DNA from 3 places in the Azospirillum sp. UENF 111221 genome. Region 2 is predicted to be linked to each of the others. Evidence: predicted binding sites of a transcription regulator. Region 2 holds the regulator's gene; each other region holds the start of a gene.
The links. The regulator PhoB, encoded in region 2, activates phosphate uptake and scavenging genes when phosphate is short. The targets are predictions, from matches to a motif close to TNTCATAAAACTGTCA.
Positions count from the first base shown of each region.

Region 1: a site for PhoB is predicted at 6,842-6,857, ahead of ACWPN3_RS26830 (UDP-2,3-diacylglucosamine diphosphatase). Genes of this name have one in related genera too.
Region 3: a site for PhoB is predicted at 5,899-5,914, ahead of pstS (phosphate ABC transporter substrate-binding protein PstS). Genes of this name have one in related genera too.

Region 1 covers NZ_JBSNCH010000005.1:2,520,751-2,531,011, forward strand. The annotation lists gene ACWPN3_RS26785 (CreA family protein) at 1-290, shown strand, start outside; gene ACWPN3_RS26790 (M14 family metallopeptidase) at 318-1,271, opposite strand; gene ACWPN3_RS26795 (N-formylglutamate amidohydrolase) at 1,570-2,436, shown strand; gene ACWPN3_RS26800 (DUF1476 domain-containing protein) at 2,525-2,845, opposite strand; gene ACWPN3_RS26805 (NRDE family protein) at 3,036-3,809, shown strand; gene purC (phosphoribosylaminoimidazolesuccinocarboxamide synthase) at 3,956-4,720, shown strand; gene purS (phosphoribosylformylglycinamidine synthase subunit PurS) at 4,775-5,017, shown strand; gene ACWPN3_RS26820 (DNA-3-methyladenine glycosylase family protein) at 5,081-5,713, shown strand; gene ACWPN3_RS26825 (diacylglycerol/lipid kinase family protein) at 5,724-6,707, opposite strand; gene ACWPN3_RS26830 (UDP-2,3-diacylglucosamine diphosphatase) at 6,928-7,776, shown strand; partial or broken gene ACWPN3_RS26835 (glycosyltransferase family 4 protein) at 7,773-8,772, shown strand; gene ACWPN3_RS26840 (3-deoxy-D-manno-octulosonic acid transferase) at 8,981-10,261, shown strand, end outside.
Region 2 covers NZ_JBSNCH010000005.1:1,958,554-1,968,814, forward strand. The annotation lists gene pstA (phosphate ABC transporter permease PstA) at 1-743, shown strand, start outside; gene pstB (phosphate ABC transporter ATP-binding protein PstB) at 749-1,579, shown strand; gene phoB (phosphate regulon transcriptional regulator PhoB) at 1,675-2,379, shown strand; gene ACWPN3_RS23995 (SAM hydrolase/SAM-dependent halogenase family protein) at 2,446-3,174, shown strand; gene ACWPN3_RS24000 (Bax inhibitor-1/YccA family protein) at 3,278-4,003, opposite strand; gene ACWPN3_RS24005 (ABC transporter permease) at 4,150-6,675, opposite strand; gene ACWPN3_RS24010 (ABC transporter ATP-binding protein) at 6,874-7,641, opposite strand; gene ACWPN3_RS24015 (arylesterase) at 7,754-8,374, shown strand; gene ACWPN3_RS24020 (FIST signal transduction protein) at 8,381-9,547, shown strand; gene ACWPN3_RS24025 (NADP(H)-dependent aldo-keto reductase) at 9,576-10,261, shown strand, end outside.
Region 3 covers NZ_JBSNCH010000004.1:178,976-189,236, reverse strand. The annotation lists gene ACWPN3_RS12940 (TCR/Tet family MFS transporter) at 232-1,476, opposite strand; gene pstB (phosphate ABC transporter ATP-binding protein PstB) at 1,843-2,706, opposite strand; gene pstA (phosphate ABC transporter permease PstA) at 2,709-3,590, opposite strand; gene pstC (phosphate ABC transporter permease subunit PstC) at 3,596-4,579, opposite strand; gene pstS (phosphate ABC transporter substrate-binding protein PstS) at 4,688-5,755, opposite strand; gene ACWPN3_RS12915 (methyl-accepting chemotaxis protein) at 5,956-8,565, opposite strand; gene ACWPN3_RS12910 (glutathione S-transferase N-terminal domain-containing protein) at 8,849-9,454, opposite strand; gene gloB (hydroxyacylglutathione hydrolase) at 9,493-10,260, opposite strand.

The sequences.
Region 1 (10,261 bases), 560 kb from region 2:
ACTGGTTCGAGGATCCGTCGAACGCCTCCATCGCCTGCCGCCAGACCGGGGCGGTCACCGTCGGCGACATCGACCTGTCGCAGAAGGGGGAGGAGGTCTTCTCCGAACGGAAAAGCCTGATCTTCAAGTCGATCGCCATCCGCCGCATCTATGACCGGCCAAACGACACGCTGGTTTATGTGGTGTACAGCCGACAGGTGAAGGACGCTTCGGCCAAGACCTCGATCTCCACCGTGCCGCTGTTCAGCGCGAACGCGACCTGGACGAAGGGCAAGCCGGCCGTGAAGTGAGCGGCCGGTCCGGCCCCACATCCATCGTCAGCCGACGATCCGCCCCAGCCGCACCGCCGTCTGGCCGGCCTTCACACGGCGGGCGGGCATGATGAGAACGCAGTCGTTGTAAGGGGTCTGGATCGCGCGGCCGTCGTCCCAGCCGATGACGGTTCCGGCGCGGCCGATTACCTCCATCCCGACGAAGGGGGCGGTGAAGCGGAAGCGCTCGCTGGCGGCGGTGATGGCCTCGGTCACCTCGACCAGCCGCTGCGGATCGGTTCGCGGGCGCATGCGCGGACCGTTCGCCGGTCGCTCGATCATCTCCAGGCCGAGAAGCAGGCGCAGGCAGCTTTCCAGCGCCACCGTCGCGGCTTCCGTCCGCCAATGCTGGCCGCATTCGACCAGGATGGCGGTGTGCGACCCCTCGGGCTTGGCGAAGTTGCCGTAATCGATCAGTCTCTTGCCCCCGGCATGCCCGCCGTCCGCCACCACCCAGGCCGGATAGCCGAGGCCGAGCGCCAGATCGCGCCCGCGGGTGGTCCGTCCGCACAGGGTCAGCGGTGCGGTGTCCGCCGTCATCGAATGGAGATCGAGCAGCAGATCCGCCGATTCATAGACCGGCCGCAGGGCGCGGGCACGCCGAAGCTCGATGCTGTCGCGCCGGCCGTCGAGATGCTCCGGTGACCACAGCCGGTTGAAATCCTCGTCCAGATAGCGCGACGCGTAGGGGTTCTGGCGGTCGAAGGTGGCGTAGGCCGCAGTGTTGGCGAAGACGAAGGTCAGCCGCCCGCGCGTCGGCCGCAATCCCATGCGCAGCAGGGCGTCCAGCGCTATGGCGCCGCACAGTTCGTTGCCGTGGACGAGCGCGTTCAGCACCACGTGCGGCCCGGGCTCCGCCGCCGACAGGCTGGTGACGTGGTCGATGCCGGTGTTGCCGCGCCGGTAGGGCGCGATGTCGGGCGGCGTGAGTTCTACGGGGGCGAAGAGCGGGTCGGTCAAGCGGCAAGCTCGCCAGCGGTGGGCGCTCCGAACAGTATGGCGAACCAAGCGACTCCACGCCAGTGCGGGCCGGTGCGCAGCCGCGGTTTTTTTGGCTGATGCGCCTGGCGCAATGTTGCGGCGGCATGGCAGCATCATGACGAATTGCCGTCGACTGCGAGTTGACGCATGGGTTATAGGATCCGCCGGATCGATAAGGGCGGCGGTGGACGTTGCGGCACTTGGACTGGCGGTTGTTCCGCCCGGGTTTCCTGGGTGGGGGCTATCTGGTTGTGGGTCGTCTGGTCGGGGCAGGTCGATGAGCTTCGTGATCGATGACGTTCTGGTCCGCAACGACCCGGTCGGCCGGCGCCTCCCGGTGCTGTTCGATTCGCCGCACAGCGGCAGAATCTATCCCGACGATTTCCGGGTGATCTGCCCGCATCCGCTGCTGCGTCAGGCCGAGGACACCCATGTCGAGGAGCTGTTCGCCACTGCCCCCGACCATGGCGCCACCTTGCTGTGCGCGCTGTTCCCGCGCACTTGCATCGATGTGAACCGTGCCGTCGACGACATCGACCCGGCGATGATCGACGGCGATCTGCCGCTGCCGGTGCGTCCGACCCCGCGCAGCACGCTGGGCATGGGTCTGATCCGGGCCATGCTACGGCCGGGCGTGCCGCTCTATGACGGGAAGCTGCCGGCGTCGGCGGTTGCCGACCGCATCGACCGCTATTACCGCCCGTACCACGCCCAGATGCGGATGGCGCTGGACGGGCTGGCGGAGCGGTTCGGCGCCGTGTGGCACGTCAACTGCCATTCCATGCCGTCGTCGCTGCGGCCGGACGGGCGCGATCCGCTGGCGGTGGATTTCGTCATCGGCGACCGCGACGGCACCACCAGCGAGCCGGGTTTCGTCCGGCTGGTGGCGGACACCCTGCGCGGCCTCGGCCATCGGGTGGCGATCAACGATCCTTACAAAGGCGTGGAACTGCTGGCGCGCTATGGCGAGCCGGCGCGTGGCCGCCATTCGATCCAACTGGAGATCAACCGCCGCCTCTACATGAACGAGGAGACGCTGGAGCGCCACGATGGCTTCGCCCGGCTGAAGGGCGACATCGACACGCTGATCCGCCGCATCGCCGACTATGCCGGCCAGCGCGTCCTGCACCGCGCAGCGGAGTAGGCGCCCCGCCGGGATCGGGTCGGCGGGGTCGCGAAGGACGTGCGGAGGCCCGTTCCCGTCAGGCCCGATCCACTCAGGCCCGTTCCACTCAGGACTGCGTGACCTGCTGGCGCGCGATGTCCAGGAAATGCGCCATCTGCTTTTCGACGCGGTGGTCGGAGATGTCGACCCCGCGGGCGTGCAGGTCTGCGCTCAGCTTGTCCCGGATGTCGTGCGGGCCGGGGGTCGCGATGTCGGTGTCCACGATCTGGCGGGCATAGGCCTCGGCGTCGCCACCGGACAGCCCCATCAGGTCGGCGGCCCATTCGCCGGCCAGCCGGTCGCGCCGGGCGCGGATGCGGAAGAGCAGGTCCTCGTCGTGCTGGAACTTGTTCTCGAAAGCCTTTTCGCGGTCGTCGAAGGTCGTCATGGGGACCCAGGCTCCTTTATTGGTTTCGCTCCCTTATATGAAGATAATATAGCCCGACGGCGGCTGTCGTCACTGCCCCGCCGCGTCGCACCCGCGGATATTCTGCAGAGCCTCCCCGGTCGGCGGGATACCCTCGGATGCCGCCGAAGACGGGCACGACAAAAGACTCGAACGAAAGACAGGGCAAGGCATGTGCAGTGTGATTCTCCTGCGGCGACCCGATGCAACTTGGCCGCTGGTCGTCGCCGGGAACCGTGACGAGATGGTGGGGCGCCCCTGGTTGCCACCGGCCCGCCACTGGCCCGACCGACCCAACGTGGTCGCCGGGCTGGACGAGCTGGCCGGCGGTTCCTGGATGGGGCTGAACGACGAGGGGGTGGTGGCGGTCATCCTCAACCGCTTCGGCACGCTGGGGCCGGAGGCCGGCAAGCGGTCGCGCGGCGAACTGGTGCTGGATGCGCTCGACCATGCCGATGCCGCCGATGCGGCGCGCAGCTTCGCCGATCTCGACATCCGCGCCTACCGCCCGTTCAATCTGGTGGTCGCCGACAACCGCGACGCTTTCCTGGTCGTCCACCGCGGCGCCAACCCGCGTCACCGGCCGGAGGTGTCGTCGATCCCCGCCGGCGTACACATGCTGACCGCCTTCGAGATGGACGACCCGCAGGACCCGCGCACCGCCTTCTACCGTCCGCTGTTCGAGCATGCCATTCCGCCGACCCTCGACGCGCTCGACGCGGAGAGCTTCGCCTGGGGCGGCTGGCCGGAACTGATGGGCAGCCGCATCTGGGAGGGCACGCCGGACGAGCGCGGCGCCATGGATTTCCTGCTGCCGAGCGGCTTCGGAACCTCGTCCAGCTCGCTTCTCGCGGTGCCGCGGGTGGAGCGTCCCGACCTGAACCCGATCTGGCACTTCGCTCCCGGCCGGCCGCATGCGGTGGACTATGCGCCGGTGGAGCTGTGAGGCGGCGGAGCTGTAAACCGGCGGCACAATCCTGCCCTCCAGCCCCCGTCGTTGTGTTCGTGCACCCGGCTTGCTATATCACTCAGGCACATTCCTGGGCCGGCAAGCTCGCTTGACCGGTCCTTACGTATTTGGACGAAGATACGATGACACGACGCCGGCGCATCTACGAAGGCAAGGCCAAGGTACTCTTCGAAGGGCCGGAGCCGGGCACCCTGGTGCAGTACTTCAAGGACGACGCCACCGCCTTCAACAACCAGAAGAAGGGCGTCATCACCGGCAAGGGGGTGCTGAACAACCGCATCTCCGAGTATCTGATGAGCCGTCTGTCCGAGATCGGCGTGCCCACGCACTTCATGCGCCGCCTGAACATGCGCGAGCAGCTGGTGCGCGAGGTGGAGATCATCCCGATCGAGGTCGTCGTCCGCAACGTCGCCGCCGGCAGCCTGTCGCGCCGCTTCGGCATTCCCGAAGGCACGCCGCTGCCGCGGTCGATCATCGAATACTACTACAAGTCGGACGAGCTGAACGACCCGATGGTCTCGGAGGAGCACATCACCGCCTTTGGTTGGGCGGCTCCCCAGGATCTCGACGACATGGTCGCGCTCAGCTTGCGCGTGAACGACTATCTGTCCGGCCTCTTCCTCGGCATCGGGCTCAAGCTGGTCGACTTCAAGCTGGAGTTCGGCCGTCTGTGGGAGAACGAGGAGATGCGGATCGTCCTGGCGGACGAGATCAGCCCCGACAACTGCCGCCTGTGGGACGTCAAGACCAACGAGAAGCTGGACAAGGACCGGTTCCGCCAGGATCTGGGCCGTGTCGAGGAAGCCTATCAGGAGGTCGCGCGGCGCCTCGGCATCCTGCCGGAAGGCGGGCCGAGCGACGTCAAGGGTCCCAAGACGATCCAGTGACCGCCATCCAGCAACCACCCCTCCACCCAACACCGTAAAGCGAGCGGACATCCGATGAAGGCCAAGGTTCACGTCACCCTCAAGCGCGGCGTTCTCGACCCCCAGGGCAAGGCCATTGCGCACGCGCTGCACACGCTGGGCTTCGACGGCGTCGAGGACGTCCGCGCCGGCAAGGTGATCGAGCTGCAGCTCAAGAGCACCGACGAGGCGACCGCCCGCAAAGAGGTCGAGGCGATGTGCAGCAAGCTGCTCGCCAACACCGTGATCGAGGACTACGCCATCGAGCTGGTGGCCTGATCCGCCGGCAGCCTTGATTAAGCGGTTTCTTGATTCAGCGGTTTCCGGAGTGGAGCGCGGCAGATGAGTGTTGACCATCTGGCCGCGCTCGACCCCATTTTCGCCGAATGCTTGCGCGTCGGCGGCCCGGTGATCCGGGATTTCAGCCGGCCGACCGGATTCGTCGGCCTGCTGCGCATGGTGATGGAGCAGCAGCTTTCCACCAAGGTTGCGCTGGCGCTCTGGGCCAAGCTGCAGGACCGGCTGGGCGGCACCGTCACCCCCGACGCCATCCTGGCGCTCGACGACGACAGCTTGCGCGCTTGCGGTTTCTCCCGCCAGAAGATCGGCTACGCCCGCGGCCTCGCCGAGGCGGTGGCGAGCGGCCGGCTCGATTTCGACATCATCCACGACCTGCCCGACGAGGAGGCGATTGCCCGGCTCGTCGCGCTGAAGGGCATCGGCCGCTGGAGCGCCGAGGTCTACCTGATGACCACGCTCGACCGGCCGGACATCTGGCCCATCGGCGATCTGGCGATTCAGCTGGGCGTCCAGCGGCTGAAGGGCTGGGCGGACAAGCCGAATGCTAAGCAGCTGATCGAGGTGGCGGAGCCGTGGCGGCCCCATCGCTCACTGGCGGCTCGGCTGGTCTGGCACCATTACGTGGCGTTGCAGGAGCAGGCACGGGCGGCGCGGGGCTTGCCGCCGTCGCGGTGATCGGAAAACCTCACCCAGCCAGCACCGGCAACCGCCACCCCGCGAGCGCGATCTCCACCGGCAACCGCGCCAGAACGTCGCCGTCGCCCTGCACCGCATCGGCGAACAGCCCGTCGCCGGCCGGCCCCTCGATCCGAACGCGCCTGGCCGTCACCACCCGATAATCCGGAAAGCGCGCCAGCCGCCCGGCGGTGACGCCCCAGACATAGCGCAGCGCGTTCAGCCGCCCGCCGCGCGGGAATAGGCAGACATGCAGCTCCGGCTCCGTCAGCCGCGCATCGGGTGCGCAGATGAAGCGGCCGCCGTAGAAATGCCCCTTGGCGACGATGACCGACGCCACCTCCTGCGGTTCGCCCCAGCCGTCGCCATTATCCAGAGTGACCCGATAGCGGTGGTCGGGCCGGGTCGCCAGTTGCACCAGCGTCTCGGCGACATAGGCGCCCTTGCCGATCAGCCGCTTCACCCGGGGATCGACCCGCTCCACCACCCGCGCGTCCAGCCCGACCCCGGCCATCAGCGAGAACACCCGTCCGTTGGCCTGCGCCGGCCAGATCATCGTCCGCCGTCCGCTGGCAATCGCCGTTGCGATGCGCTCCGCATCCATCGTCAGGCCCAGTTCGGCCGCCAGCACGTTGGCGGTGCCCATTGGCACGATGCCGAGCGGCAGCGGCCGACCCGCCTCGGCATGGGCGGCCAGCCCGTTGATGACCTCGTTGATGGTGCCGTCGCCGCCGGCCGCCACCACCGCATCCACCTCGGCGGGATCGGCCGCGCGGGCAAACGCCTCCGCATCGCCGCGCCTGCCGGTCGGCCTGACGGTGACGCCGATGCCGCGGGCCTCCAACCGGGCGACCACCGCGCGAAGCCGCCGTGCCCGCCGCCCGCCGGCAGTCGGGTTGTGGATCACCAGCAGCCGTCGCATGTCGATGGCCGCATCCTCGCCGCTGCCCATGCCAACCGCCGGACTTTCATCCATCAGAACCGTGTCGCGCACCAATTCGTTCTCCCTGGCCGGCGCGAAGGGCGCCTTCTGTTGCAGAACAGTGAAGGGCTCGTGGCGGTTCCATTGCAGTAAAACTGCGGCGGTATGACGATAGCCCAAATCGTTGTGACGAATAGGTGCGGGTGTTTCAAATCATTGTCAAGGAGTGCCTCTTTCCTTTATACGGCAGTTGTCTTGATGGCCATCGGCCATGGCGACGACGGAGCGGAAGATGGACGCCGTCCCAGCGGTCAAGCGGTACCGCAGCATTTGGATATCCGACGTTCATCTTGGAACGCGCGGCTGTCAGGCGGAACTGCTTCTCGATTTCCTGAAGCACACCGAATCGGATCACCTGTACCTGGTCGGCGACATCGTCGATGGCTGGCGGCTGAAGAAAAGCTGGTACTGGCCGCAGGCCCACAATGACGTGGTGCAGAAGATCATGCGCCGCGCCCGCAAGGGGGTGGAGGTCTATTACATCCCCGGCAACCATGACGAGGCGGCGCGCGATTACGTCGGGCTGCAGTTCGGCGGCGTGCATGTGGTGGACGAATGGGTCCACACCACCGCCGACGGCCGCCGCCTGCTGATCACCCACGGCGACAAGTTCGACGCGGTGGTGCGCTACGCCAAGTGGCTGGCCCTGCTCGGCGACCACGCCTACGTCACGCTGCTGCACGTCAACACCCTGTTCAACTGGGTGCGCCGCAAGCTCGGCTTCAATTACTGGTCGCTGTCGGCCTACCTGAAGCACAAGGCGAAGACCGCGGTCGAATTCATCGGCAAATACGAAGAGGCGCTCGGCGAGGAGGCCCGCCGCCGCAAGGTCGACGGCGTCGTCTGCGGCCACATCCACACCGCTGAGATGCGCGACATCGAAGGAATCCTCTATTGCAACGACGGCGATTGGGTCGAGTCCTGCACCGCCTTGGTCGAGCACGACAGTGGCGCGCTGGAAATCATCCACTGGACGGAGGTCATGGCGCAGCGGCTTGCCACCACCGGTCCCAGCAGCAGTCCCACCGGCGGCAAGATCAAGGCGAAGGAACTCACGGCGAAGGAACGGGAAGCGGCGTGAACATCCTGATCGTCAGCGACGCCTGGCACCCGCAGGTGAACGGCGTCGTGCGCACCATCGGCACCGTGCGCGCGGAGCTGGAGGCGATGGGCCACAGCGTCGAGGTGATCGGCCCCGACCGCTTCCGCACCCTGCCGATGCCGACATATCCGGAAATCCGGCTGGCGCTGGGGGCGAAGCGGCGGTTGTGGGCGATGATCGACGGCCTGCGGCCCGACTGCATCCACATCGCCACCGAAGGGCCGTTGGGCTTTGCCGCCCGGTCCTATTGCCTGAAGCACGGCAAGCCCTTTACCACCGCCTACCACACCCGCTTTCCCGAATATGTGCGCGACCGCGCCCCGATCCCGCTGGCGCTGTCCTATGCGGTGGTGCGCCGCTTCCACAAGCCGTCCTCGGCGGTGATGGTGGCGACCCAGACCATCGAGGACGCGCTGACGACCCGCGGCTTCGCCAACATCCGCCGCTGGACCCGCGGAGTCGACACCGAGCTGTTCCGGCCCCGCGACAAGGACTTCCTCGATCTGCCGCGTCCGGTGTCGATGTATGTCGGGCGCGTGGCGGTGGAAAAGAACCTGGAGGATTTCCTGCGCCTCGACCTGCCCGGCACCAAGGTGGTGGTGGGCGACGGCCCGGCGCGGGAGGAGTTGCAGCGCAAGTATCCGGCCGTCCATTGGGTCGGCGCCAAGCATGGCGAGGAGTTGGCGAGGCATTATGCCGCCGCCGACGTCTTCGTCTTCCCGTCGCGCACCGACACCTTCGGGCTGGTGCTGCTGGAGGCGCTGGCGTCCGGCGTGCCGGTGGCGGCCTATCCGGTGCCTGGACCGCTGGACGTGGTGGACGGCTCCGGCGCCGGCTGCCTGGACGAGGATTCTGAAGCGCGCGGTCGAAGGGGCGCTGGCGATCCCGGCGCAGACCTGCCGCGACTATGCGCTGGGCTACTCCTGGCGCCGCTCGGCCGAACAGTTCCTGTCGAACCTGCGACCCTTTTCGTAAGCGGGAAGCATTCGGGATGCGCCGCAGCCTTTTCCGCGCGGTTGGCGCTTGTGACGCTTTGAGGGAGCGATGAGGGGCCTGCGTCGCACCGGCCCCTGTTACGGAACCGTTGCCGCGTGCTAAGGTGCCGCCGGGCGCGTCGCCGGTGGTCCGTATCAGGGGCACCGGCAACGCGCCCGTTGTCGTACGTCTCCTGTTCCGGGCCTTGATGCTGCATTCCCTCTACCGTGGCCTGACGACCGTTGCCGGGCCGGCGGTGCGCCTCTATCTCGACCGGCGCCGTGCTGCCGGCAAGGAAGACCCCGCGCGCCAGGCGGAGCGGTTCGGCATGGCATCGCAAGCCCGGCCGGCCGGTCCGCTGGTCTGGATCCACGCGGCCAGCGTGGGGGAGGCGAACTCGGTCCTCGTGCTGGTCGGCCGGCTGCTGGACGGCGCGCCCGACCTGACCGTGCTGATGACCACCGGCACCGTCACCTCGGCCGAGCTGATGGGCCGGCGGCTGCCGCGGCGTGCGATCCACCAGTATGTGCCGGTCGATCTGCCGGGCGCGGTCGACCGTTTCCTCGAACACTGGCGGCCCGACGCGGTGTTGTGGACGGAATCGGAGATCTGGCCGAACCTGCTGGCCGGTATCCGCGCCCGATCCATCCCCGCCGCGCTGGTCAATGCCCGCATGTCCGAACGCAGCTTCTCGCGCTGGCGCAACGTGCCGGGGCTGATCGGCGGCCTGCTGTCGACCTTCCAGGTGACGCTGGCCCAGACCGAAGGCGATGCGGAGCGGCTGCGCCGGCTCGGCGCCTCCGGTGTCGCCAGCGTCGGCAACCTGAAATTCTCCGCCGAGCCTCCCCCCGCCGTTGCCGACGCGATGGAGCCGCTGCGGGCATCCCTGGCCGGCCGGCCCGTCTGGCTGCTCGCCAGTTCCCACCCTGGCGAGGACGAGATCGCCGCGGCGGTCCACACCGCGCTGGCCCCCGTGCTGCCCGGGCTGCTGACGGTCGTCGCCCCGCGCCATGCCCATCGCGGCAACTCCATCGCGGAGCTGATGCGGGCGCGCGGGCTGCCGGTTCTTCAACGGACCGCCGGGCATCGCCTGCCGGGTCCCGAGCATGCCGTCTATGTCGCCGACACCATGGGCGAGCTTGGGCTGTTCTACCGTGCGGCACCGGTGGTGTGCATGGGCGGCTCCTTCATCCCCCATGGTGGACAGAACCCGGTGGAGCCGGCGCAGCTGGGCTGTGCCGTGCTGTACGGGCCGCACATGTTCAATTTCGGCGAGATCACCCACATGCTGGAAGCCGCCGGCGGCGCCCTGCCGGTGGCGGACGGCGAGGCGCTGGCCCGCGAGGCGCGCCGGCTGCTGACCGATGACCGTGCACGAGACCGCATCGTCGCGGGTGCGGCACGGGTGACCGCCGACAACCGGCGGATCATCGACCGGGCGCTGGCGGCGCTGGCCCCGGTGCTGGGCGCGGCCGGCATCCGGACGGCT
Region 2 (10,261 bases):
GCGCGCTGGCGCAGGGCTTCAACACCACCCTGTTCACCGCCGGCGACAGCCGCGAGCCGGAACAGGCCGGCATCGGCGGCGCCATCGCCGGCTCGCTGCTGACCCTGCTGGTGACCATGGCGCTGTCGGTGCCGACCGGCATCGCCGCCGCGGTCTATCTGGAGGAGTTCGCGCCGAAGAACCGCTGGACCGACCTGATCGAGGTGAACATCAACAACCTCGCCGCGGTGCCATCGATCATCTTCGGCCTGCTCGGCCTCGCGGTGTTCCTCGGTTTCTTCGGCATGCCGCGCTCCGCCCCGCTGGTCGGCGGGCTGGTGATGGCGCTGATGACGCTGCCGGTCATCATCATCGCGTCCCGCGTCGCGCTGAAGGCGGTGCCGCCGTCGATCCGCCAGGCGGCGCTGGGCATCGGCGCCTCGCCCTTGCAGACGGTGCTGCACCATGTGCTGCCGCTGGCGATGCCCGGCATCCTGACCGGCACCATCATCGGCATGGCCCGCGCGCTGGGCGAGACGGCGCCGCTGCTGCTGATCGGCATGGTCGCCTTCATCGTCGACGTGCCCCACGGGCTGACCGACAGCGCCACGGTGCTTCCGGTGCAGATCTACATGTGGGCCGACAGCCCCGAGCGGGCCTTCACCGAGCGCACCTCGGCGGCGATCCTGATCCTGCTCGGCGTCCTGATCCTGCTGAACGGCGCGGCCGTGATCCTGCGCAAGATTTTCGAGAGACGGTGGTGAGCGTCATGAGCATTCAGAACCCGCTGAAGCTGCGGCCCCGCGCCGAAGACCGCCCCGGTCAACGCGCGGGTGCCGCCCTGCCCAACAAGATGACCGCCCGCGGGGTGACGGTGTTCTACGGCGCCAAACAGGCGTTGAAGGGCATCGACCTCGACATCCAGGAAAACCGGGTGCTGGCGCTGATCGGCCCGTCCGGCTGCGGCAAGTCGACCTTCCTGCGCTGCCTGAACCGGATGAACGACACCATCGAGGGCTGCCGGGTCGAGGGGCGGATCGCGCTGGATGGCGAGGACGTCTATGGCAAGGCGGTCGATGCGGTGCAGCTGCGCGCCCGCGTCGGCATGGTGTTCCAGAAGCCGAACCCCTTCCCCAAGTCGATCTACGACAATGTCTCCTACGGCCCGCGCATCCATGGCCTGGCCTCCGGCCGCGACGAACTGGACGAGGTGGTGCAGACCTCGCTGAAGCGCGCCGGGCTGTGGGGCGAGGTCAAGGACCGCCTGCGCGAACCCGGCACCAGCCTGTCCGGCGGCCAGCAGCAGCGGCTGTGCATCGCCCGCGCCATCGCCGTCAGCCCCGAGGTGATCCTGATGGACGAGCCCTGCTCGGCGCTCGACCCCATCGCGACCGCCCACATCGAGGAGCTGATCGACGAGCTGCGGGCCAACTACACCATCGTCATCGTCACCCACAACATGCAGCAGGCCGCCCGCGTGTCGCAGCGCACCGCCTTCTTCCATCTGGGCGAGATGGTGGAGTGCGACGACACCGAGGACATCTTCACCAACCCGCGCGACGAGCGCACCCAGGGCTACATCACCGGCCGCTATGGCTGAGCCCCGCCTTACCTCTGCGCCCTCCCCTCCTCCTTTGTTGAAAAGGCTGTCCCATGCCGGTTAACGTCGAGACGCGCGCTGTCAACGGAGCCACCATGAACGCGGCCCTGAAGCCGCTCGTCCTGATCGTCGAGGACGAGGCCGACATCCTGACGCTGCTGAAGTACAACCTGGAAAAGGAAGGCTTCCGCGTCGCCACCGCCAGCGACGGCGAGGAGGCCCTGCTGGCCGCCGGCGAGCAGACGCCGCACATCGTGCTGCTCGACTGGATGCTGCCGCTGATGAGCGGGCTGGAGGTCTGCCGCCAGCTGCGCCGCAACGCCAAGACCCGCGACATCCCGATCATCATGCTGACCGCCCGCGGCGAGGAAGGCGACCGGGTGCGCGGCCTGAACTCCGGCGCCGACGACTACATCACCAAGCCCTTCTCGCCGACCGAGCTGGTCGCCCGCATGCGCGCGGTGCTGCGCCGCGCCTCTCCCGGCATGACCGACGAGGTGCTGACCTTTGCCGACGTGACGATGGATCTGGCCGCCCACCGCGTCCGCCGCAACGGCCGTGACGTACACCTCGGCCCGACCGAATTCCGCCTGCTGCGCCACTTCATGCAGCATGCCGGCCGGGTGTTCTCGCGCGAGCAGCTGCTCGATCTGGTGTGGGGCCACGACGTGTATGTCGAGCCGCGTACGGTCGACGTACACATCCGCCGCCTGCGCAAGGCGATGAACGAGGAGGACGAGCTGGACCTGATCCGCACCGTGCGGTCGGCCGGCTACGCGCTCGATACCAAGTCGGTGTGAGTGCGGGGTTCGGATGGGGGTAGGATGGGGGCCAAGACCACCACAGCACTGGTGAGAAGGCCCTCGATGATCCTGCTTTTCACCGATTTCGGACTTTCCGGCCCCTACACCGGCCAGATGAAGGCGGTGTTGGCACAACAGGCGCCCGGCGTGCCGGTCATCGACCTGTTCGCCGACGCCCCCGCCTTCGACCCACAGCTGTCCGCCTATCTGCTGGCAGCCTATGCTCCGGCCTTCCCGGCTGGCAGCGTCTTTCTCTCTGTTGTCGATCCCGGCGTCGGCACTGACCGGCGGCCGGTGATGGTGGAGGCCGACGGGCGCTGGTTCGTCGGTCCGGACAACGGCCTTTTCGCCCTGATCGCGCGCCGCGCAACGTCGCTAAACGCCTGGACAATCGACTGGATCCCGGACCGGCTGTCCGCCAGCTTCCACGGCCGCGACCTGTTCGCCCCCGTCGCCGCCAGCCTTGCCACCGGCCGGGCCGTCGCGCGCAGCCCGCTCAATCCCGCCGCCATCGACCGGCCGGACTGGCCGGAGGAGCTGCCGCGCATCGTCTATGTCGATGTCTACGGCAACGTCATGACTGGCCTGCGGGCCTCCGCCCTGCCCGCCGACGCGGTGCTGACCGCCGGTGGCGCCCGCGTCGCCCGCGCCCGCACCTTCGGCGCCGTCGGGCCGGGGCAGCCGCTGTGGTACGAAAACTCCAACGGGCTGGCCGAGATCGCCGTCAACCGCGGGCGGGCCGACCGGGTGCTGGGACTGGCCGTGGGCGACCTGGTGACGGTAGAGTCCTGAGCGGGCCCAAAAGAAAACCGCCCGGAAGCGGGTGCTTCCGGGCGGCTGCTGCGTCGATCAGGTGCTTGTCCGATCGGGCGTCTCGGGTCGGATGTCCTCAGGCTCAGTCGTTGTTGCGCTGGCCCAGGAACTGCAGCAGGAACTGGAACAGGTTGATGAAGTCCAGGTACAGCGTCAGGGCGCCCATCAGGGCCAGCTTGCCGGTGCTCTCGTGATCGTAGCCCTCGGCGTAGCTTTCCTTGATCGCCTGGGTGTCGTAGGCGGTCAGGCCGGTGAAGATCAGCACGCCGATGGCGGAGATCGCGAAGTGCAGGGCCGGCGACTGGAAGAAGATGTTCGCCAGGCCGGCGATCACCAGGCCGATGACGCCCATCATCAGGAACGAGCCCATCTTCGACAGGTCGGCCTTCGTGGTGTAGCCGTAGAGGCTCATCGCCAGGAAGGTCGCGGCGGTGACGAAGAAGGTCAGCGCGATCGACGCCCCGGTGAAGACCAGGAAGATGGCCGACATCGACAGGCCCATGGCACCGCAATAGGCCCAGAAGATCATCTGTGCCGATGCGAAGGAGAGGCGCTGGATGCCGAAGGACAGCACCATGACGAAGGCCAGCGGCGCCAGCATCACCACCCACTTCAGCGGCGTGCCGAAGATGGTGGCCATCATGGCCGGGCTGGACGACACGAGCGCGGCGACCAGACCCGTCAGGATCAGGCCGGCACCCATGTAGTTGTACACGCGCAGCATGTGCTGGCGCAGGCCTTCGTCGAAGTATCCCCGATCTGTCGCGCGGCCTGCGGTCGCGAAGCGGTTATAGGTCGGGTCTGCCATGGTTTGGTTTCCTCGGTGGAATTGGGTGATCCCGTCGCAGGACATATTGGCGAGTCCGCCAGGCGGTTCAATAGGAATCGGCGGCGCTTTTTCCAGATGAAAAAGCTTTCACGATTCGTTTTTCCTGCGGCTTCATCATACGGGAGTCACTCGTTCCGAAGCAATGGCGCCGAAGGCTGGCCCAGAGCCCGCCAAGTACCATAGAACCCGAAAGCCAGCGTGATCGCCGTACTCAGCAACGCGGTGGTGACGACAGCCGACGGCAGGAAGCTCCATTCCCAATGCATCAGGAACTTCAGCACCGCCCAGGCGGTCAAGGTTCCGATGAAGCCGGCAATGACCGCGGTCAGCAGGCCGAGCAGCCCGTATTCCAGCAGGAAGGCGCGCAGAATGTCGCCGCGCGTGGCCCCCAGCACCTTCAGCACCACCGCGTCGTAGACCCGGCGGCGGTGGCCGGCGGCGACCGCCCCGGCCAGCACCAGCGTGCCGGCGGCCAGCGTGATGCCGGCGACGATGCGCACCGCGGTGCCGATATGGCCCAGCATCTCCGCCACCGTGTCCAGCGCGTCCTTCACCCGCACCATGGTGATGTTGGGGAAGCGTTGCAGGACGGCGCGCTGCACCTGCGTTTCGGCGTCCGGCGTGGCGCGGACGGTGGCGACCCAGGTCTGCGGCGCCCCTTCCAGCGTGCCGGGGGCAAAGACCATGGTGAAGTTGATCGCCATGCTGCTGAAATCGGCGGAACGGACGTTGGCGACCTTCGCCTCGAAGCTGCGGCCCAGGATGTTGACGGTCATGGTGGCGCCGGGACCGATGCCGAAGGCCTCGGCGACGCTCTGGTGGATGGAGATCAGCGGCGGCCCGGCATAGTCGGTCGGCCACCAGGACCCGGCGGTGACGGTGGAGTGCTTCGGCAGCGTCGCCGAATAGGTGATGCCGCGGTCGCCGGCCAGGATCCAGGCCTGCTCCGGGTTGACCAGCGCCTTTTCGGCATCCTCGCCGTTCACCCGCTCGATCCGACCGCGCAGGCTCGGCACCGCCTCGAAGGCGCTGGCGCCGGGGACGGCGGTGACGAGCTCGCGCAAGGGGTCGAACTGGTCGCGCTGGATGTCGACGAAGAAGAAGGCCGGGGCGTCCTGCGGGATCGTCTCCGACACCCGGCGGGAGAAGTTGCCCTGGATCAGCGCGATGGCGACCAGCACCGTCAGGCCAAGCCCCAGCGACAGCACCACCGCCGCCGTCGGGTTGCCCGGCCGGTGCAGGTTGGCGAGCGCCAGCCGCAGGCCGGGACGCCTGACCCGCCCTACCCTCGCAGCACCCCAGGTGACCAGGGCGGCGGCGGCGCGGAAGGCGAGGAAGGTGGCGATGGAGCCGCCGACGAACCACAGGGCGAAGATCTTGTTGTGGGCGGTCAGCACCGCCAGCCCGGCGAGCGCCGCGGCCGATACCACCATCGCGACCGTATAAGGCGTGCGCGGCCGTCCGCCGGCCGGGGCGATCACGTCGCGGAACAGGGCGCCCGCCGGCACCTCGCGCGCCCGGCCGAGCGGCCACAGCGAGAAGGTCAGCGCGGTCAGCACGCCATAGAGGGCGGCGAGCGCCAGGGCGCCGGGATAGACGCCGATGTGGGCCGACACCGGCAGCACGCCGTCGAGCAGCCGGCCAAGCGCCAGCGGCGCCACGGCCCCCAGCGCCAGCCCGATGACGATGCCCAGCAGCGCCAGCGCCAGGATCTGCGCCAGATAGAGCTGGAACACCAGGGCGCCGGGCGCACCGATGCACTTCATCATGGCGATGGTGCGGGCACGCGAATCGAGATGGCTGCGCACCGCGTTGCCGACCCCGACGCCGCCGACCAGCAGCGCGGTCAGCCCGACCAGCGTCAGGAACAGCGTCATGCGGTCGATGAAGCGCTCGATCTGCGGCGAGGCGTTGGTGTAGTCGCGCATCCGCCAGGGCGCGTCGGGGAAGCGGCTGCGCAGGGTATCCTGCCATGCCTTGAGGTCGGTGTCCGGCGGCAGCGCCACCTTGGTGCTCCACCAGGTGAGGCTGCCGGGTTGCAGCAACCCGGTGTTCGCCAGCGACGGCAGCGCCACCAGCAGGCGCGGTCCGAGCGAGAAGGCGTTGGAGGAAGCGCGGTCCGGCTCGCGGTCCAGCACGGCGGCGACGCGGTAGGCGCCCTCGCCGACATGGATGGTGTCGCCGGGCTTGATGCCCAGCCGGTCGACCAGACTGGCCTCGACCACCGCACCCCAGCGGCCGTCCTTCTGCGCCAGCGCGTCGCGCAGGTCGCCGCCGCCGTCCAGCGTCACGGCGCCGTAGAGCGGATAGAGATCGTCGACCGCCTTCAGCTCGACCAGCGATGAGCGGACGTTGTCATCCGCGCGGGCCATCGCCCGCATCTCGGCGGAGGTCGACACCCGGCCGCCGGCCTTCAGCGCGGCCATCTGCCCGTCGGCCGGCGGATTGTAGAGTTGCCGCAACGCGACGTCGCCGCCAAGGATGGAACGCCCGTCGCTCGCCAGCCCGTCGAGCAGCCCGCTCGACACCGACTGCACCGCGGCGATGGCGGCGACGCCCAGGGCGAGGCAGGCGAGGAAGACCCAGAACCCTTTCAGGCCGGTGCGCAGCTCCCGCCGGGCAAGCCGGAGCGCGAGGCTGAGGTTGGTCATCGCGTAGCCCCCTTCCACCTGCTGCTGTCCCCTCTCCCCCCCGGGGAGAGGGTTAGGGTGAGGGGGGTGCGTGGCGAGGATTGCTTCAATGGCGAGGACTTTGCGCGTCGAGCAACGCCACGCACTGCGTCCCCCTCACCCCGACCCTCTCCCCGGGGGGAGAGGGAGTATTTGGCGCGAACATCCTTTCCATCCCCCTCACTCCCCCGCCGCCTGGAGCTTCGCGCGCCGGGCGGCCTGCCCATCGTCGGCGATCCGCCCGTCCGCCAGCCGCACCGTGCGGTCGCAGCGCGCAGCCAGGCTCTGGTCGTGGGTGATCAGCACCAGCGTCGTGCCGCGCCGCTCGGCCAGATCGAACAGCAGCTTGACGATGGTGCTGCCGGTGTCGATGTCGAGGTTGCCGGTCGGCTCGTCGGCCAGCAGTAGCGACGGCTCGGTGACGAAGGCGCGGGCGAGCGCCGTGCGCTGCTGCTCGCCGCCCGACAGCTGGCCGGGATAATGGTGGATGCGATGGCTTAAGCCCACCTGCTCCAGCCCGACGCGGGCGCGGTCGAAGGCGTCGGCGACCCCGGCGAACTCCAGCGGGATGGCGACATTCTCCTGCGCCGTCATGGTCGGCACCAGATGGAAAGCCTGGAAGACGATCCCCACATGCTGGCGGCGGAAGCGGGCCAGCCCATCCTCGTCCAGCTTCCCGAGATCCTGGCCGGCGACGCGGACGAGGCCGCCGCTGGGGCGTTCCAGCCCGGCCATCACCATCATCATGGTGGACTTGCCGGAGCCGCTGGGGCCGACGACGCCGACCCGCTCGCCGGCCGAAACCTGAAGATTCACGCCGCGCAGGATGTTGACGGGTCCGGCGCCGCTGTCCAATTTCAGGTGGACGTCGTCGAGTTCAACGATGATTTCGTTTGAAGGCCGGGCGATGGAGTTTGACGACGTTGCAGGGGACTGAGCCTTGGACATGCGACACTCGCACAAGCGGAATGGACCATCGCCATATGGCACGACCCGCCGGGCTTTCAACACGGGCGCCCTTGGCGCCGCACTCGCCTTTCTTCTTGCCGCAGGGGCATCGATGACCGTTCCGACCCGCGCGGCTGCCGCGCCGCCGGTGAAGCTGCTGGCGCTGGGCGACAGCCTGACCGCCGGCTACGGCTTGCCCGAACCGCAGGGCTTCACCCGCCAGCTGGAAAAGGCGCTGGCGGCGAAGGGCTACAGCGTCACCGTCGTCAACGCCGGCGTGTCGGGCGACACCACCGCCGGTGGGCGGGCGCGGCTGGACTGGGCGCTGGCCGACAAGCCGGACGCCGCCATCGTCGAGCTGGGCGCCAACGACATGCTGCGCGGGCTCGACCCCGGTCAGGCCAGGGCCAACCTCGACGCCATCCTGAAGACGTTGAAGGAGCGCAAGGTGCCGACCCTGCTGGCCGGCATGTTCGCCTCGCCCAGCCTGGGCAAGCCCTACACCGACAGCTTCAACGCCATCTACCCGGATCTCGCCAAGACCTACGATGTGCCGCTCTATCCCTTCTTCCTCGACGGGGTGGCGTTGCAGCAGGCGCTGATCCAGCCGGACGGCCTGCACCCCAACGCCCAGGGCGTGGCGGTGATCGTCGAGCGCATCCTGCCCTCCGTCACCGCCCTGCTCGACAGCCTGCCGCAAATCCAGAAGACTACAGAAAAGACCGGAGGCTGAGCCGCCATGACCGTGACCCCCATGACCGTGCCCCAGGACAGCGACACCCGCTTTACCGCCGCCTGCGCCGCCGGGTCCGAGTGGGGGCCGACGGTCAAGGCCTGCCTGGACCGGCTGGGGCCGGTCGCCGGCTGCAACCTGGGCTTCCTCTATCTGACCGACGGGCTGGCGGAGCATGCGACCAGCATCGTCACCCTGCTGCGCGGCGTTACCGGCATCCGCCATTGGGTCGGCACCGCCGGCATCGGCGTGATGGCGAACGGTGCGGCCCTGTTCGACGAGCCGGGGCTGGCGATCATGGCCGCCCGCCTGCCGGAGGACAGCTTCCGCCTGTTCCCCACCCTGACCGACGGGCTGGAGCCGCTGCGCGGCAATGCCGGCGGCTGGCTGGACAAGCATGGCGCGGCGCTGGCGCTGATCCATGTCGACCCGCACCATGCCGACATGGCCGGGCTGGTCGCCCGTTTGTCGGAGGAGGCCGGCGTCTTCCTGGTCGGCGGCCTGACCGCCTCGCGCGGGGAGTTCCCGCAGATCGCCGCCGGGGCGGAGGATGCCGACCCGGTCACCGACGGCGGCGTGTCCGGCGTGCTGTTCGCGCCGCAGCTGCCGGTCGCCACCGCGCTGACCCAGGGCTGCCGCCCCATCGGGCCGACGCGCACCGTCACCGCCAGCGACGACAACGTGATCCTGGAGATCGACGGCCGCCCGGCGCTCGACGTGTTCAAGGAGGACATCGGGCCGGAGCTTGCCGCCGACCTGCGACAGGTGGCCGGGGTGATCTGCGCCGGGCTGCCGATCGCCGGCTCCGACACCCAGGATTATCTGGTGCGCGACCTGATCGCCATCGACCCGCGCGCCGGCTGGCTCTCCATCGCCGAACGGGTGACCACCGGCCAGCCGGTGATGTTCACCCGCCGCGACGCGGAGACCGCCGCCGCCGACATGCGCCGGATGCTGGACAGCCTCAAGAAACGGGTGAAGGCGACGCCGAAGGGGGCGGTGTATGTCAGCTGCATCGCCCGCGGCCCCAGCCTGTTCGGTGCCGCCAATGCCGAGCTGTCGATGATCCGCGAGGTCTTCGGCGACATCCCGCTGACCGGCTTCTTCGCCTCGGGCGAGGTGTCGCACAACCGGCTCTATGGTTACACCGGCGTGCTGACGCTGTTTCTGTAAAGATCATTTCGAATAAGGAACGTTCCGGATGCAGTATCGTCCGCTTGGCCGCACCGGCCTGTCGGTCAGCGCCATCGGCCTGGGCACCATGACCTGGGGCCGCCAGAACACCGAGGCCGAAGGCCATGCCCAGATGGATGCGGCGCTCGACCGCGGCATCAATTTCTGGGACACGGCGGAGATGTACGCCATCCCGCCCACCGCCGACACCTATGGCAAGACGGAGGAGGTGATCGGCAGCTGGTTCCAGTCGCGCGGCAAGCGCGACCGGGTGATCCTTGCCAGCAAGATCATCGGCCTGCCGGCCGGCGGCTTCGGCTGGATACGCGACGGCAAGTCGCGGCTCGACCGCGCCAACCTCTTCGCGGCGGTGGAGGCCAGCCTGTCGCGGCTGAAGACCGACTACATCGACCTCTACCAGATCCACTGGCCCGACCGCGTCACCAACCGCTTCGGCGGCCGCACCTATCAGCACAAGCCCGAGCAGGACGCCGTGCCGATCGAGGAGACGCTGGCGGCGCTGGCCGAGCTGGTGCAGGCGGGGAAGATCCGCCATGTCGGCCTGTCGAACGAAAGTCCGTGGGGCGTCATGCGCTGGCTGCGCGCCGCCGAGGTGGCAGGGGAGCCGGCCGGTCTGCCGCGCGTCGCCTCGATCCAGAACGCCTACAACCTGCTGAACCGGACCTTCGAGAACGGCTTGTCGGAGGTGGCCCT
Region 3 (10,261 bases), on a different contig from region 2:
GGTCTCGATCAACAATGCGGATGGATAAGCCGACAGTCTTACCTTGTCGGCCGGCAAATTCCCACCGCTGATAACGCAGCGGAGCAATGGGACATTGTGCGGGGTGGCGCGACAGCTATGTGGGACGCCCCACAGCCCGTGCAAGGGGCGTGGCCAGGGGGATGACCAGGGAGCCGACCGGGAGACAAGGCGCGCGTGTGGGCACGGGAGAGGGCAGGGCGCGGTGGAGAGTCAGGCGGCAACGCCGCCCGTTTCACCCGTCCGGCCGTTGCGCCGTGCCACCACCCAGCCGATCAGCGCGCCCATCAGCATCACCAGGGCCGCGATCAGGAAGGCGGCGCCCGGATGCGGGAACAGCGGATCGCTGCCGACCGAGGCGGAATAGACCGTGCCGAAGAAGACCGGAGCCAGGATGCCGGCGACGCTCGCCACGCTCATGTTGGCGCCCTGCAACTGGCCTTGTTCGGATGGGCTGACCCGCTGTGTCATCAACGACTGGATTGTCGGCATCGCCAGCCCCCACAGCGCGTTCGGCACGATGGCGAAGGCGAACCAGCCGCCATCCGGCGCTAGCCCCATGCAGGCCAGCCCGAACGCCCCACCGAACAGGCCGACGACCATGGTGCCGCGGTCGCCCAGCCACTTCACCACGCGCGGCACCACCAAACCTTGCATGACCATGTCGAGCGCACCGACCATCGACAGCAGAAGACCGACATCCCAGGCGCTCCAGCCATAGCGGTGCGCGGCATAGAGCACAAAGACGGCGGGAAAGATCTGGTGGGAGACATGCAGCATGAAATTGACCATCGCCAGACCCGACAGTTCCGGGTGCGAGCGCAGCAGCTGGAACGCTCCGAACGGGTTGGCCCGGCGCCAGGAAAAGGCCATGCGGTTTTCCGGCGGAAGCGATTCCGGCAACACCACCAGACCATAGAGGAAGGCCAGTCCACTGAGCAGGCCGGCCCCCCAGAAGGGCGCCCGCGGCGAGATCTCGCCCAGCACTCCGCCCAGCAGCGGTCCGGCGATGAAGCCGGCACTGAAGGCGGCGCCGATCAGGCCATAGGCGCGCGCCCGCTGCTCCGGCGGCGTCACGTCGGCCATATAGGCGAAGACCGTGGTGAAGCTGGAGGAGGTGATGCCGGCAACGGCACGGCCGAACACCAGCCACCACAAATTCGGCGCCACCGCCATCAGCACATAGTCTGCCGCCAGCCCCAGCGCCGACAGCAGGATCACCGGCCGCCGGCCAAAGCGGTCCGACAGCGACCCGATCACCGGCGAGGAGAAGAACTGCATCAGCGCCCACAGCGCCACCAGCGCACCGTTGATGGTGCCGGCCTGCGCATCGGCCCCGGCGAACTCCTCGATCAGCGCCGGCAGCACCGGAATGACGATGCCCATCGCCACGATGTCGAGTGCGGCGGTGACGAGAATGAAGGCTATCGCGGCCTTGCGCGGACGAACGGACGACATTGAAAACCTTTGGAATCAAAAAATGCAAGCGTCCAAAAGGGACGCAGGCGGACCCCGGCCGGAATGGGCGGGCCGGACGGCATCGCGAAGTGGGGCGGATCATAGAGGAAGCGAAGGCGATTTGGAAGCGGAATATTTCCGACTTCGGATGATTTTTCGCGGCGGGCTATCAAAGCGCTGACATTGCCCTTACATGCGCTTACAAGAGAAAAACACATAAGTTCGATTATGGAAATTTCCTGAACGGTCGGCTAAACCTCCAGGGCTTCATAGCCTGCCGAATCCTGATTGAGGGAGAAACAAAAAAGCTCCTGTCACCATCCGGTGACAGGAGCTTCGCGCTTGCCGAACACGGCGCAGCCAGCGTCAGCCGAAGCGGCCGGTGATGTATTCGGAGGTCTTTTCCTTGGTCGGATTCGTGAAGATCTCTTCCGTGTTCCCGAACTCGATCAGCTCGCCCAGATACATGAAGGCGGTGAAGTTGGAGATGCGGGCCGCCTGCTGCATGTTGTGGGTCACGATGGCAATGCAGTAGTCGGACCGCAGCTCGTCGATCAGCTCCTCGCACTTGGCGGTGGAGATCGGATCGAGCGCCGAGGTCGGCTCGTCCAGCAGCAGGACCGACGGCTTCACCGCGATGGCGCGGGCGATGCACAGGCGCTGCTGCTGGCCACCGGACAGGCTCATGCCGTTCTGGCGCAGCTTGTCCTTCACCTCGTCCCACAAGGCGGCGCGGCGTAGCGAGAACTCCACACGCTCGTCCATGTCGGCGCGCGACAGCTTCTCGTACAGCTTCACGCCGAAGGCGATGTTGTCGTAGATCGACATCGGGAACGGCGTCGGCTTCTGGAACACCATGCCGACGCGGGCGCGCAGCAGGTTCAGGTCCTGCTTGGGCGACAGGATGTTGACGCCGTCCAGCATGACCTCGCCGGTGGCGACCTGCTTGGGATAGAGGTCGTACATCCGGTTCAGGATGCGCAGCAGGGTCGACTTGCCGCAGCCCGACGGGCCGATGAAGGCGGTGACCTGGCGGTCGTAGAGCGGCAGCGAGATGCTCTTCAGCGCGCGATAGCCGTCATAGAAGAAGTCCAGGTTGCGGACGGTGATCTTCTCGGGCAGGCCGGCACCGGCGATGGCACGGTCGGCGGCGGCGCCGGCCATCATGCCGGGGGGCATCGGGTGGCTGCCGTGGGCTTGGCTGTTGGCGTCCATGTGGGTCATCGTCATGGTTACTTTCTCGTCGTGCCGAGACCGGCCAGCAGCCGGGCGCCGATGTTGAGGAGCAGGATGGCGACCGTGATCAGGAGCGCGCCGCCCCAGGCCAGCTGGCGCCAGTCCTCATAGGGCGACATCGCGTACTGGAAGATGACCACCGGCAGGTTGGCCATCGGCGCGTTCATGTCCGCGCTCCAGAACTGGTTGTTCAGGGCGGTGAACAGCAACGGCGCGGTCTCGCCGCTGATGCGGGCGACGGCCAGCAGCATGCCGGTGATCATGCCGTTGCGGGCGGCACGGTAGGCGACCATCGTGATCACCTTCCATTGCGGCGCACCGAGCGCGGCGGCGGCCTCGCGCAGGCTGTTGGGCACCAGCTTCAGCATGTCCTCGGTCGTGCGGACGACGACCGGGATCACCAGCACCGCGAGCGCCATGGCACCCGCCCAGGCCGAGAAATGGCCCATGCGGATCACCAGCACCTCGTAGACGAACAGGCCGACCATGATCGACGGCGCGCTCAGCAGCACGTCGTTGATGAAGCGCACCACCTCGGCCAGCTTGGTGTTGCGGCCGAACTCCGCCAGATAGGTTCCGGCCATGACGCCGACCGGGGTGCCGACCGCGGTGGCGACCGCGGTCATGACGACGCTGCCGAAGATGGCGTTCAGCAGGCCGCCCTCGCCGCCCGGCGGCGGGGTGTTCTCGGTGAACAGGCTGAGGTTGATGGCCGACAGCCCGTTGTAGAGCAGCGTCCACAGGATGGCGACCAGCCAGAAGAGGCCAAAGCCGGCGGCCCCCAGCGCCAGCGACAGCGCCAGCTTGTTGGCGATGCGCCGGCGGTGATACAGCCCGCCGATGGGGGTCGCCAGCGTCGCGGAATTGGACATCGTCATGGGCCTCAAACTCCGGCCTTGCGCTGCAGGCGCAGCAGCATCAGCTTGGCGATCGACAGGACGGCGAAGGTGATCAGGAACAGGATCAGGCCGAGCGCCACCAGCGAGGAGGTGTAGACGTCGCCAACCGCCTCGGTGAACTCGTTGGCGATGGAGGCCGAGATCGTCGTGCCCGGCGCCATGATCGAGGAGCTGATGCGGTGCGCGTTGCCGATGACGAAGGTAACCGCCATCGTCTCGCCCAGCGCGCGGCCCAGCCCCAGCATCACGCCGCCGACGACGCCGGTGCGGGTGTAGGGCAGCACCACGTTCCACACCACCTCCCAGGTGGTGGCACCCAGCCCGTAGGCGGATTCACGCACCATCGGCGGCACCGTCTCGAAGACGTCGCGGGTGATGGAGGTGATGAAGGGCAGAACCATGATGCCCAGGATCAGGCCGGCGGTCAGGATGCCGATGCCGTAGGGCGGCCCCATGAACAGGTTGCCGATGCCGGGGATCTGGCCCAGCGTATTGATCAGGAAGGGCTGGATGGTCGACTGCATGAAGGGGGCAAAGACGAACAGGCCCCAGATGCCGTAGATGATGCTGGGGATCCCGGCGAGCAGCTCGATGGCGACGCCGAGCGGGCGCTTCAGCCAGGCGGGGCACATCTCGGTGATGAACAGGGCGATGCCGAAGCTGACGGGAATGCCGACAGCCATGGCGATGACCGACGTTACCAGCGTGCCGTAAATGGGGGCGAGCGCGCCGAATTCCTCCGACACCGGGTTCCAGACTTCGGTTCCGACGAAGCCGAAGCCGAACGCGCGGAGTGCCGGCAGCGCGCCGTCGATCAGGGAAACCGTGACGCCGCCCAGAATCAGCAGGACGAGCAGCGCGAATGCGAGGGTGGCGTTGCGGAAAGCCGCATCCTGCAGGCGCTGGCGGCGGGCCCGTCGGGCGGTGGAGGCGTGTGCGTCGGTCAAGGTCAGCGCGATCTCGGTCATGGCCGCTCCGTGAGGCGTGCGGTGGGGACGGCGCAATTTCCGTCCCCTCCGGCGATCATGCCCCCGGGCGCGCCAACCAGCGGCCCGCCCGGGGTCGGTTGGCCGTCGTTACTTGGCCGACGCGGTCCAGACCGGCTTGCCGTCGGCCTGGATGGTCTGCGACCAGGTCTTCTGGACAAGCGACACCACGGCGTCCGGCATCGGGACATAGTCCAGCTCGGTCGCCATCTTGGAGCCGTTCTTGTAGGCCCAGTCGAAGAACTTCAGCGCTTCGGCCGAAGACGCCACGTCCTGCGGGGTCTTGTACATCAGGATGAAGCTGGCGCCGGTGATCGGCCAGCTCTCCGCACCCGGCTCGTCGGTCAGCAGGACGTAGTAGCCCTTGGCATTGGCCCAGTCGGCGTTGGCGGCGGCAGCCTGGAAGGCCTCGATCTTCGGGGAGACGGTCTTGCCGTCCTTGTTCTGCAGATCGAGATGGGTGATGTTGTTCTGCTTGGCGTAGGCGTATTCGACGTAGCCGATCGAGCCGTCCGTCTGCTTGACCATGTTGGCCACGCCCTCGTTGCCCTTGGCGCCGATGCCGGCCGGCCACTGGACGGAGGTGTTGGCGCCGATCTGGGTCTTGAACTTCGGGCTGGTCTTCGACAGGTAGTCGGTGAACAGGAAGTTGGTGCCCGACCCGTCAGAGCGGTAGACCGGGGCGATGGCGGTGTTCGGCAGGTTGACGTTGGGGTTCAGCGCCTTGATCTGCGCGTCGTTCCACTTGGTGATCTCGCCCATGTAGATGTTGGCGAGAACGGTGCCCGACAGCTTGACCTCGCCGGCCTTGATGCCCTTCAGGTTCACGACCGGAACCACGCCGCCCATGATCATCGGGAACTGGATCAGGCCGGCCTGCTCCAGCTCTTCCGGCTTCAGCGGCATGTCCGACGCGCCGAAGGTGACCGTCTTGGCCTTGATCTGCTTGATGCCGCCGCCCGAACCGATCGACTGGTAGTTCAGGCCCGTGCCCGTCTCCTTCTTGTAGGCGTCGGCCCACTTGGCATAGATCGGGTACGGGAAGGTGGCGCCGGCGCCGGAGATGTCGGCGGCCGAGGCGACCGAAATCGGGGCGACCGACACGGACAGGACGGCCAGGGCACCGAAGGCAGCGCAGCGAACGAACGCCGAGGTCATGGTTTTCACGGCTAAACTCCCGATAGGTTTGGACGGTTTGGTTGGGTTTTTCGGAAAAGCCCGGCCTTGGCCGGATGTCGGAACCCGCCTTCTTCGTCGCGGTGACCATAGCCGCCGCCGGTGACGGGTTTGTTTTGTTTACGTGTCAGTTTTATGAAACCGACCCGTTCGAGACTGGGAACGCGAAGTCCTGGCAAGGCTCATCGCGCGGCCCGGATTTCCTGGAGGAACAGATGCACGGCGGAGCCGAGGTTGGTCGCCTCGTGCGACAGGCCTTCCGCCACCAGCAGCACGTCACCGGCTTGGGTACGCACCTTGGCCGCGGCCTCGGACAGGCCGGCGACATGGTCCGACGCCGCCTGGGTGCCGACCGCCACGCGGTGCGAGCTGTCGACGATGCTCGACGTGATCACCGCCTGCTCCTCCACCGCTGCGGCGATGGCCGAGGCGTTGGATTCGATGCGCTGGACGCTGCCGGTCATGGCCGCCACCACCTCCGCCGTCTCGCGGCTGGCCGCCTGGGTCGCGGCGATCTGGCGGGCGATCTCGGCGGTGGCCTGGGCGGTCTGGCCGGCAAGGGCCTTCACCTCTCCGGCGACCACGGCGAAGCCACGGCCCATCTCCCCTGCCCTCGCCGCCTCGATGGTGGCGTTCAGCGCCAAGAGGTTGGTCTGGCCGGCGATCTCGTCGATCAGCCCGACGACGGTGCCGATTTCTCCCGCCGTGCTCGACAGGTCGGCGACGGTGGCCTTCACCTGCTCCGCTCCGGCGGCGGTGTCGCCGATGATGCGGGCCGATTCGCCGGTGCGCTTGCTGATCTCGGCGATGGACTGGGAGATTTCCGAAGCGGCGGTCGCCACCTGCTGGATGCCCGCCGCCATCTCGCCGGACAGCTGCATCGCGGCCTCGGCGCGGTCGTTGGCGTTGGCGGCGATGTCGGTCAGCGAGCGGGCGCGGGCGGCCATCTGGCGCGCGGCCTCGGCCAGCGTTTCGACGCTGCTCAGCACGTTGCGTTCGAACTGGTCGGCGATCTCCAGCATGCTGGTGCGGCGGGCCGACGCGGCGTTGCGGCGCTCGATCTCCACCTTCTCGTGCGCCTCTTCCATGGCGCGGGCGTTGGCGATGAAGACGAACAGCGCGCGGGCCATGTCGGTGATCTCGTCATTGCCGTCGGCCTTCTGCTCGACCGTCAGGTCGCCGCCGGCGACCCGGCGCATGGCGTCGGCGAGCGCCTCCATCCGGCCGACGACGCGGCGGCCGACATAGAGCGAGACGATCAGCCCGGCCAGCAGCACGCCGGCGGTCGCCAGCAGGATCTGAACCTGATTGGTGCGTTCCAGCGCCTCGTGGGCGGCGGCGGCCCCGTCGGCGGTCGCCTTTTCCGCCGCCTGGACCAGCCCGTCGACCATGGCGGTGAGGGTGGCGCCGGTGCTGCGATTGCTGTCGATCAGCGCGGCATTCTCGGCATAGGCCGCCAGCTCGCCGGCCCGCAGCGCCAGGATGCCGTCGTTGCCGAAGCCAAGGTCCAGCAGCCGCTCCGCCAGCCGGCGGACCTCCGCCCCCAGATCGTCGCCTGACGCGGCCAGGGTGCTGCGGATCGTTGCCGCCAGCGGGGCCAGCGTGCGGCGGGCGGCAGCCAGACGGGCCGGCGTCTCGGCGTTGCCGGCCTCCGCCAGCTTGCCGGCCAGCAGGTTGGCGTCGGCCATCAGGCCGCTCAGGACGGTGTAGCGCTGCTGCGCCGCCGGGACCGTGTTGGTGGACAAATCCTGCATCCGTTCGGCGATCGCATTGCCGGCCTCGGCGATGCGGCCGCGCGAATTCAGCATCAGCGGCAGCATGCGGGCGTTGGCGTCGCGGTCCAGCCGGACGATGTCGTCGACGCTGGCGTTTAGCGACTCGGTCAGCTTTTGCCCTTCCGCCTCCGGAATCCCGGGGCTCAGCTGACGGACGCGGCGGGTGTAGACGCTGGCATCGCCATCGCCGAAGGCGGCCAGCTCGTTGATCGTCGCCACCACCGGGGCCGCAGCCTCGCTCTTCGCCAGCGGACGCAGTGCGCCCTGCAGGTCGGACAGCGCGGAGTCGAAGTCGGTGGAGAGCGACATCACCTTGGACCGGTTGGTCTCGAAGGCGCCGATCAGCAGCGATTTTGCCAGGGCCGCTTCGGCACCGCGCAGCTGGAACAGCGGGATCACCGTCTGCCCCAGTTCGGCGCCGATCACCGCGGAGGATTCGGAGGTCGCCTGCACCATCGCGGAAATCGCCTGGGCCAGCTGTTCGCGCGAGGCCTGCATGTCCGGCTTCAGCGCGGCGAGCAGACGGGCATGGGCATCGCTCAGCTCCGCCAGCCGGCCGCTGCGCTGCTCCTGCAAGGTCAGCCGCCGTCCGGTCGCCGTCCCCAGCGCATCGATGGTACCCAGCAGCGAGCGCGCGGTTCCGGTCAGGTCGGCGACGCGGGCCGCATCGCCACCAGCATGGCCCTGTCCGCCGGCCAGCTGGGCGAGCTGACCGTCCAGCGCCCGGCGCTGCTCGCCCGCCGCATTGCGCAGCCGGACCAGATCCTCCTCCGACGAAGCGGCGTCGATCAGCGGCCCCAGCGCCAGCACCCGCGCCGTGGTGGTGGCGAGGCCATGGGCGGCGCTGAGCACCGGCACCTGGGTGCCGGTGATGTCGGCGACATGGCCGCGGACGGCGCCGTAGGACATCCAGCCGACCACCGCCGCGATGCAGGGCAGTGCCGCCACGGTTCCGAAGGCGATCAGCATCTTCGACTTGATGCCGGACCGCCGGCGCTGGTCGATAGGCTTTGCCATATGGGCCACCCGTGGCTTGGAGGTTGTCCGTACCGCGCCCGCGGTTCTCCGCAAGCCGGCCGGTGCCATGGGTAGCCCTTCTGGTTGGATGAATCGGTGACGGTTGGATGAAGTTTTCGCTACGCACAATCGAAAGATTGCCGGAGGCCGGAAATCATCGGTCGCGCAGGCGGTCATGGTGAATCGAACGTAAACAGCGCGTGAAACGAACAGCGGCGCCCGACTGGGCCGGACGCCGCGTTACTGCACGCATACCGCGTAGAATCTGGAAGGAATGCCGCCGTTACACCGGCGGCGCCGTCCGACGCAGGCTGTCCCGGTCAGAGGCCTTGGTGAACCAGGCGGTGAGCGCCGGGCGCCCCACGCGCCAATCCTCGTGCCCGAACCGGAAATCGAGGTAACCGAGCGCCACCAGCACCGACAGGATGCCGATGGTCGCCTCACCCTCCAGCGACGCGGCCTCCGCCTCCAGCAGGTCGAGCGAACGGGCCACCGCCTTACGCTGGCGTTCCATCCAGTTGGCCGATTTTTCGCCGTCCGGACGCATGGATTCCAGCCGGCGCAGGATGGCGGCATCACAGATGCCGTCGGCGACGGCCTGCTGGCGCAGCGCCGTCCAACGGGCCGGGCCGGCCGGCGGGAACAGCGGCGCCCGGTCGCCCAGCGAATCGAGATACTCGACGATCACCGGGCTGTCGAACAGCGTGGTGCCGTCCTCCAGCGTCAGGGCGGGGACCTTGCCCAGCGGGTTGTCCGTCGGCAGATCGGTGTCGGCCGACCAGGGATCGGTCGTCACCCGCTCCACCCGGTCCTCCAGCCCGCGTTCGATCAGGACCATCATCACCTTGCGCACATAGGGCGAGGTGGGGCTCCAGCGCAGCTTCAACATGGACGCTCCTTCCGCATTCGATTGGTTGTCGGCAAGCTTCACCCGCGGAAATGGTCCTTGCGCCGGCGCAGTTCGGCGAACACCTCCACCGACGGGGCGCCGGTCATGCCGATGGCGGCCTGGACACCGGGATCGTCGGCGCGCAGGAAGGGGTTGGTGCGCCGTTCCATGCCGATGGTGGTGGGAAGCGTCGGCCGGTTCCGCTCGCGCAGTTCCGCAACCTCCTCCATCCGCTGATGCAGGGCGGCGTTGGCGGGATCGACGGTCAGGGCGAAGCGGCCATTCGACTGGGTGTATTCGTGGCCGCAATAGACCAGGGTCCGGTCGGTCAGCGCCCGCAGGCTTTGCAGCGACTCCCACATCTGCGCCGGCGTGCCTTCAAACAGACGGCCGCAGCCCAGCGAGAACAGCGTGTCGCCGCTGAACAGGGTTTCCGCCGCCTCGAACCAGAAGGCGATGTGGCCGCTGGTGTGGCCGGGCACGGCGAAGACGCGGGCGGTCTGCTCGCCGAACACCGTCCGGTCGCCGTCGCTGAGCGCCACATCCATGCCGGGGATGCGGTGGGCGTCGGCACGGGCGCCGACCACGCTGGCGCGATAGCCCTCCTTCAGCGCTGCCGCTCCGCCGATATGGTCGTCGTGATGATGGGTCAGGAAGATGTGGGTCAGGGACCAACCGCGCCGATCCAGCTCGGCCTGCACCGGGGCAGCGTCGCCGGGATCGACCACACCGACCTTGCCGGATGCCGCGTCACGCAGCACATAGATATAGTTGTCGGCGAAAGCCGGAACGAGAATGACCTCCACG